Linked DNA regions of Zymomonas mobilis subsp. pomaceae ATCC 29192. The protein of the gene in region 1 binds, or shares a complex with, the protein of each later gene. Links are inferred from orthologs where the notes say so. Each region holds a gene or a part of one and is shown on either strand. Other genes may lie near its edges.

Evidence for each region.
Region 2: the proteins of dnaG (region 1) and ZYMOP_RS02060 are in contact, whole or in part, in a crystal structure (PDB 2R6A), measured with the Geobacillus stearothermophilus proteins. The link is inferred for Zymomonas mobilis subsp. pomaceae ATCC 29192 from one-to-one orthologs. Residues at the interface, in WP_049624496.1 of Geobacillus stearothermophilus: Lys456, Leu457, Leu458, Pro459, Ala460, Asn463, Ala464, Leu467, Leu535, Leu536, Ile537, Ala538, Gln544, Glu545, Asp548, Tyr549, His552; in WP_033016901.1 of Geobacillus stearothermophilus: Ser13, Glu15, Ala16, Gln18, Glu91, Leu92, Asp94, Ala95, Val96, Pro97, Thr98, Ala99, Ala100, Asn101, Tyr104, Tyr105, Ile108.

Annotation. Positions count from the first base shown.
Region 1 is NC_015709.1:1,729,250-1,732,534, reverse strand. Bases 329-3,285 are described here. They hold dnaG (DNA primase), read left to right. Parts: upstream 329-848; coding sequence 849-2,723; downstream 2,724-3,285. Other genes in these bases: rpoD (RNA polymerase sigma factor RpoD), read left to right, coding at 2,724-3,285; ZYMOP_RS07730 (AEC family transporter), read left to right, coding at 329-469. In the rest of the region: more of ZYMOP_RS07730, read left to right, coding at 1-328. UniProt on the Escherichia coli protein: RNA polymerase that catalyzes the synthesis of short RNA molecules used as primers for DNA polymerase during DNA replication.
Region 2 is NC_015709.1:461,656-464,967, forward strand. The notes cover bases 255-3,238. They hold ZYMOP_RS02060 (replicative DNA helicase), read right to left. Parts: upstream 2,517-3,238; coding sequence 993-2,516; downstream 255-992. Other genes in these bases: ZYMOP_RS02055 (cation diffusion facilitator family transporter), read right to left, coding at 255-902; ZYMOP_RS02065 (cytidine deaminase), read left to right, coding at 2,606-3,097; dcd (dCTP deaminase), read left to right, coding at 3,146-3,238. Outside these bases: more of ZYMOP_RS02055, read right to left, coding at 1-254; more of dcd, read left to right, coding at 3,239-3,312. UniProt on the Escherichia coli protein: The main replicative DNA helicase, it participates in initiation and elongation during chromosome replication. Travels ahead of the DNA replisome, separating dsDNA into templates for DNA synthesis.

The DNA.
Region 1 (3,285 bases):
GGTTACGCATTTAAATCTTGCCACTTTAAAAAAGCTGCTCAATCCCGGATTTATGGCCTGTCTCGCACTTATTCTTGTCTTGGCCACAGGTATCAAATTACCCAAATTTATAAATAATATGACCTTAGAAATGGGGCGTTGCGCAGTTGTGCTAGCCATGTTTTTAATCGGGGTATCTATTGCTCAGCATCGCCTTCTTGATATTATCACTAATCGTCGAATTTTAACATTTTCTCTCCTGAAAATGATTGTATTACCGCTTCTATTACTAGGTATTTTTAGAATAATAGGCTGGAATGATAGGGTATCTAAGCTGATTATCCTTATGATCGCTATGCCGGTCGGCAATATTACCGCCTTATTGGCGTTAGAATACGGCGCAGATGATACAATTTGCTCTCGAGCCATAGTTCTGACAACAGCTATCTCGTTAGGAACGCTTGTTCTTATTTCTCATTTTTTAGGATAAGGATCTGAAAATAGGCTGTCGAAAAGGCCCTATCTTTACCCTTTGAGATATTAAGATTTCCCTTATTTTTGGGATATATCTGATAAGCTTTGAACCATCTTTTCATCTAGAAAAATAATTTTTCTTCTGATAGAGGGGTATAATTACGGGGTGATTCGGTATTTTGCTTCTACCCGTTTTTTTATATCCTAATTCTATCCCTTTTGTCCGGGACGGTATCGTTAGATAGGATACGCATCAGGCCAATATTTTCCTGATGCTAAAATGGGTCAGCAATCATACCCATATCTTACAAAAAGTTCTGAATTTGTGGGCTGTCGGCAACGATAATTTCCCCCGCATTATCCGTTTTTCTGCTTTAGGGTCTGATGGGATAGTAATGACCACTGGTCACTTTCTTCCACCTGAATTTCTAGACGAGTTACGTCAACGGATAACGTTGTCTACTCTAATCGGCCGCAGCGTCAAGCTGACGCGCGCCGGAAGAGAATTTCGCGCTTGTTGCCCTTTCCATAACGAAAAAACCCCAAGTTTCTATGTCAATGATGAAAAAGGATTTTATCATTGCTTCGGGTGCGGTGCCCATGGCGATGCTATCCGATTTCTGACCGAAACGCGTGGCTTACCCTTCATAGAAGCGGTAAAAGAATTAGCAGCGCAAGTGGGGATGGATATTCCCGAACCCGATCCAAGAGCGATTCAACAAGCAAAACGGGCAGCTACCCTTTATGATGTGATGGCAGAAGCCGCCGAATGGTTTACAGCACAGCTTCACGGTATTGAAGGTACGCCTGTCAGGGCTTATTTACAGGAACGCGGCATATCTCCGGCGACCGCTGCCCGTTTTGGATTGGGCTTTGCCCCTAATGCTCGGGGGCGGTTAAAAAATGCTTTAGCCCACCACGGCCTTGAAAAACTGATTGAAACAGGTCTCTTGATCTCGGTGGAAGGGCGCGAACCTTATGACCGTTTCAGAGGACGCTTAATGATTCCTATCCGGGATCAACGTTCTCGGACAATTGCCTTTGGAGGGCGACGGTTAGAGGGTTTAAGCGGCTTGAATATCTCACCGGATGCAGGCCCAAAATATCTTAACTCACCGGAAACATCCCTTTTTGATAAGGGACATACCCTTTACAATTTGGATATGGCTAGCCAGTCTTCTCGTCAGCAACAACGTTTGATTGTCGTGGAAGGATATTTAGATGTTATCGGATTAGCAGAAGCGGGCATTTATGAAGCCGTTGCCCCTCTGGGAACCGCACTAACGGAAGCCCAAATTGAAAGACTTTGGCGGATGGATGACCACCCCCTGCTCTGCTTTGATGGAGATCAGGCGGGTCAAAAAGCGGCGGTAAGAGCAGCTGAGCGGGCTCTTATTCAAGCGCGTCCCGGAAAAACGCTGGCCTTTGTTACCTTACCCGCCGGTCAGGATCCGGATGATATAGTAAAGGAAAAAGGTAAGGATGGCTTTGAAGCCTTAATAAAAAACCCGTTTTCTCTAGGTGCGTTGCTGTATCGACATGAAGCAGCAAAAATAGATCCGAATGCGCCAGAAGCACGCGTGGGATTGTTAGAAAGACTGGACAGTCTAGCGGCCTCTTGCCGTAATACGGCTATCGCTCGTGAATATCGCCAGAGTTTACGGAACTTCTTCTTTGACAATTTTGGATGGAAGGGAAAAAAAAGACATGAGATATCTCCTCCTCCTGTTCTTGTATCACAGATTTCGACCGCAGAGATTGATCTCGAATATCAATATCTGCGGCAAATGCTAATCGGGCTGACTTTTTACCCAAAAGCCGTTACAGAGCGCCTCGAAAGGCTGAGTAAGCTCTCTATCAAAGATCCTGTTCTAACAAGATGGCGCGAATTATTAATAACCGTCATCCTTGATCAACCAGATCTTGATAGCGCCGCGATCAAGGCCATATTGAGAAAAGATCACGGCTTTCCGGCGGATAGTTGGGATATAGCGAAAGATATACGCTTTCCCTTTATGCGGCCAGGTATTGAACCAGCATTAGCAGTCGAAAGTTTGGTCGCCCTAATTGATCTTATGATCGAAGAACAGGATTTGGCGACCGAGGAAAGGCAGCTTAAACAGGCGTTTTCAGGAAAATGTCTGCTGGCTGATTATGAAAAATTAGAGGCAGTCGCCGCTTCGCTACGCAAGCGGCGTGCTGATTATCAGGAACGACGTTATATGCTCGGCGTGCAGTTCGAGCTTAGAACAAGGGTGGATGAAGGCTAGATGGCAGAGACGACTACGGCTGAAGCAAAAAAGAATGCCAGTGATGCGCCGCTGATCGATTTGAATGAAGCATCGATCCGTAAATTCGTAACACAGGCGAAAAAACGAGGCTATGTTACTTATGATCAGCTAAACGAGGCTCTTCCACAGGATCAGATGTCTTCGGAGCAGATTGAAGACATTATGTCGGCGCTTTCCGAAATGGGCGTTAATATTGTTGAAAATGAAGACGCCGGTGAAGATGGTCAGTCTGAAGAAGAAGGTGCCGAAGAACTACAGGGGGATGAAGGTACACCTGCCCCTGCAACCGTAGTCAAAAAGGAAACCAGTGATCGCACGGATGATCCTGTCCGTATGTATCTTCGCGAAATGGGCGCGGTTGAGTTATTAAGCCGTGAAGGCGAAATTGCGATTGCCAAACGGATTGAAGCCGGTCGCGATACGATGATCTTGGGACTATGTGAAAGCCCGATTACCTTTGATGCCATTATTGAGTGGTCTGATGCCTTGAATGAAGGCACCCTTCAACTCCGCGAGATTATCGATCTTGATGCCATGTTGT
Region 2 (3,312 bases), 1.3 Mb from region 1 along the record:
TGTAAGGTTACATGTCCGATATTGAATTCTTTTTTCAAGATGTCACTGACTTGATCGATAAAACCATCGTTATTCTCGATCTGGGATTTAACGATGTGCGCCGTCATGGCTGTCTCACTCGTACTTACCGGCCATACATGGATATGATGGACATCTGTAACATCTGGCAAGCTGCGCAAACGTGCAATAACAGCGTCGAGGTCTATCGACGGGGGAACCCCATTAAGGGCAAGAGAAAAAGACCGAACAACAAGCCCCCAACTACTCCACAGCAAGACGACAACAATCCCCAAGCTTAAGGTCGGATCTATCCAGTGCCATCCTGTTAATTTGATGATTAAGCCTGAAAGCACAACAACCGCTGAGACCAAGGCATCTAAGAGCATATGCAGAAAAGCTGCATGACGATTAAGCTCCTCCTGCCCATCTTTGAACAATAAAGCCGTAGCAAAATTGATAATAATACCGATCCCGGCAACTATCATAATAGTGCCACCTGGAACGGCGACAGGATCAGAAAAACGCCGAATAGCTTCCCATCCAATAGCCCCACAGGCAACAAATAAAAATAAGGCGTTAAAAAGAGCGGCTAAAATAGAAGAGGATCGGTAACCATAGGTAAATCGAGCTGTGGGACGTAATTTTTCAGCCAGAAGCGCCGCTAAAGATAAGGCTAATCCCAGTACATCAGAAAGATTATGCCCTGCATCAGCAATAAGGGACAAGGAACCCGAGGCAAGCCCATAACCTATTTCTACAAAGATAAAGGCTAAATTGATAATAATACCAATGCTAAAGCTACGGCTATTATGGGCATTGATTTCATGGTGGTGGTGATGCCCTGTTCCGTGACTGTGGTGATGGCTATGATCATGGTCATGATCGTGGTCTTTATCAGACATTGTACTAATAGCCTTATTCCCCATACATCTTACCCTATTCAGCTTGTAGTTTAGAAAGGACCTTTTAGAATTCGATATAAGTAAGTATCCTTACACTCTCTCTTCGGAAGGCATATAATTATCATCAACGGGATCTGAAAAACGGGTGATACGGCTTTCAAATCTTAAACGTACTTTACCTGTTGCCCCATGTCGCTGTTTGGCGACAATCAGTTCGGCCATATTATAGACTTGTTCCATCGACTGTTGCCATATTCGGTGTTCTTCATCAACACGGGCATCAATCGGACTATCGCTCTTTTCGGCTGCTCTTTTCGGTTCACGCGATTGGAGATAATATTCTTCACGATAGACGAACAAGACAATATCTGCATCCTGCTCAATAGAACCGGATTCTCGTAAATCAGAAAGCTGGGGGCGTTTATCCTCACGCTGTTCCACAGCACGGGACAGCTGGGACAAGGCTAGCACAGGAATATCGAGTTCTTTTGCTAAAGTTTTTAGTCCACGGCTGATTTCTGAAATTTCATTTACCCGATTATCATTTGCTTTACCCGAGCCATGCAAAAGTTGAAGATAGTCAACAACCAATAAACCAATATTATGTCGGCGTTTTAACCTTCTAGCACGGGTACGCAAACTGGCGATAGTCAAACCGGGGGTATCGTCAATATAAAGCGGTAACTCTTCCAATTCAGTGGCCGCGCGTGCAAGATTACGGAATTCTTCCTTGCGAATTTTCCCCATACGCAGGTCTTCAGAAGATAATTGCGATTGTTCCGCCAAAAGACGAGTTGCCAACTGATCAGCAGACATTTCTAGACTAAAAAATGCAACAGGCGCCCCTGCACTTTCTTCTGGCTTGAGGCCATTACGGATATCATACATATAACGCTGTGCCGCATTAAAGGCGACATTGGTTGCAAAGGCCGTTTTACCCATGCCAGGGCGACCCGCTAGAATCAGAAGATCAGAACGATGCAACCCGCCAATCTTGGCATTAACCGTATCCAGTCCTGTTGTAATACCAGAAAGATTGGCCCCTGAATAAAGCGCCATTTCGGCTGCTTTAACAGCAATATTGGCCGCCTGTGCAAAACTTTTAACGCCCCCTTCGGTAACACCGGATTCGGCAACACGATAAAGAGAAGCCTCCGCTTCTTCAATTTGAGATAGAGGATCAATGATGCCTTGAGTATCCATAGCATTATCGACCATCTCTCGCCCGACACTGATTAGTTCCCGTAAAAGGGCAAGATCATAAATCTGGGCAGCGAAATCCCGAACCCCCAACAAAGCAGCATGGTGTTGTGCAAGCTCTACAACATATTTTATGCCGCCCTTGGCCTGTAAACCGGGGTCTTTTTCAAGAAGAGGTTGCAGAATAACGGGTGTAACATGCTGATTACGATCAATCTGGCGCATAATAGTCTGATAAATCAGACCATGGGTAGGGTCGAAAAAATGTTCGGCACGAAGTTTAACCTGAACATCTTCTGCAAGGCGATTATCAATTAAAAGGGCACCTAGAAGCGCCGCTTCTGCTTGAATATTCGCAGGTACCCCGATGTCTTTTTCTTGCAAATTAGATGCCAATGTTAATACTTCTGCCATGCAGAATCTGTCCTTCGTCTTTTTTCTTCTAGGAGGGGTTTTGCGGGCTTTTGATAGGCTATCTTCAGGTTAAGCGGAGGATAACATGTATGACCGAATCCAATTATAAATATGAAGGACCTAAGGATAAAGCGCAATCACTTGTAGATAAAGCCCGTCAGGCTATGAAGCAATCTTATTCCCCTTATTCAGGTTTTTCTGTGGGTGCTGCAGTTTTATTACAAGATGGATCGATCATAACCGGTACTAATTTTGAAAATGCGAGCTATGGCCTTACCTTATGTGCTGAGACGGTTGCCGTAGCGATAGCTAATAATACGGGTAACCTTAAAAATATTGTTGCAATCGCCATTATAGGTGGGAAACGTCAAAAAGATGGTTTCCTTATCGGAAAAAATCCTGTTTATCCCTGTGGTCGATGCCGTCAGATATTGAACGAAGCTGCTCAGGTGAGCCAATGTGATTTAACTGTCTATTGTGCATCTGCCGAAGGTGACTTGATCAAAGAGCATAAATTATCAGAATTAATCCCTTTTAATTTTGGCCCCGATGATCTTGGCATTACGGCTACGGAATCCTGAATATCCAAAAATTAAATCCACAAAAGCTAATTAAAAAAGGAATTAAGAATGTCGATCATGTCTGACCGCTGGATTCGCGAGCAGGCCCAACAGCAAGCAATGATCGAACCATTTGTTGAAAGTCAACGGCGTGATGGCTGTATCAGCTATGGATTGTCTTCTTATGGGTATGATGCACGGGTAGCTGATGAATTTAAAATTTTTACAAATGTTGA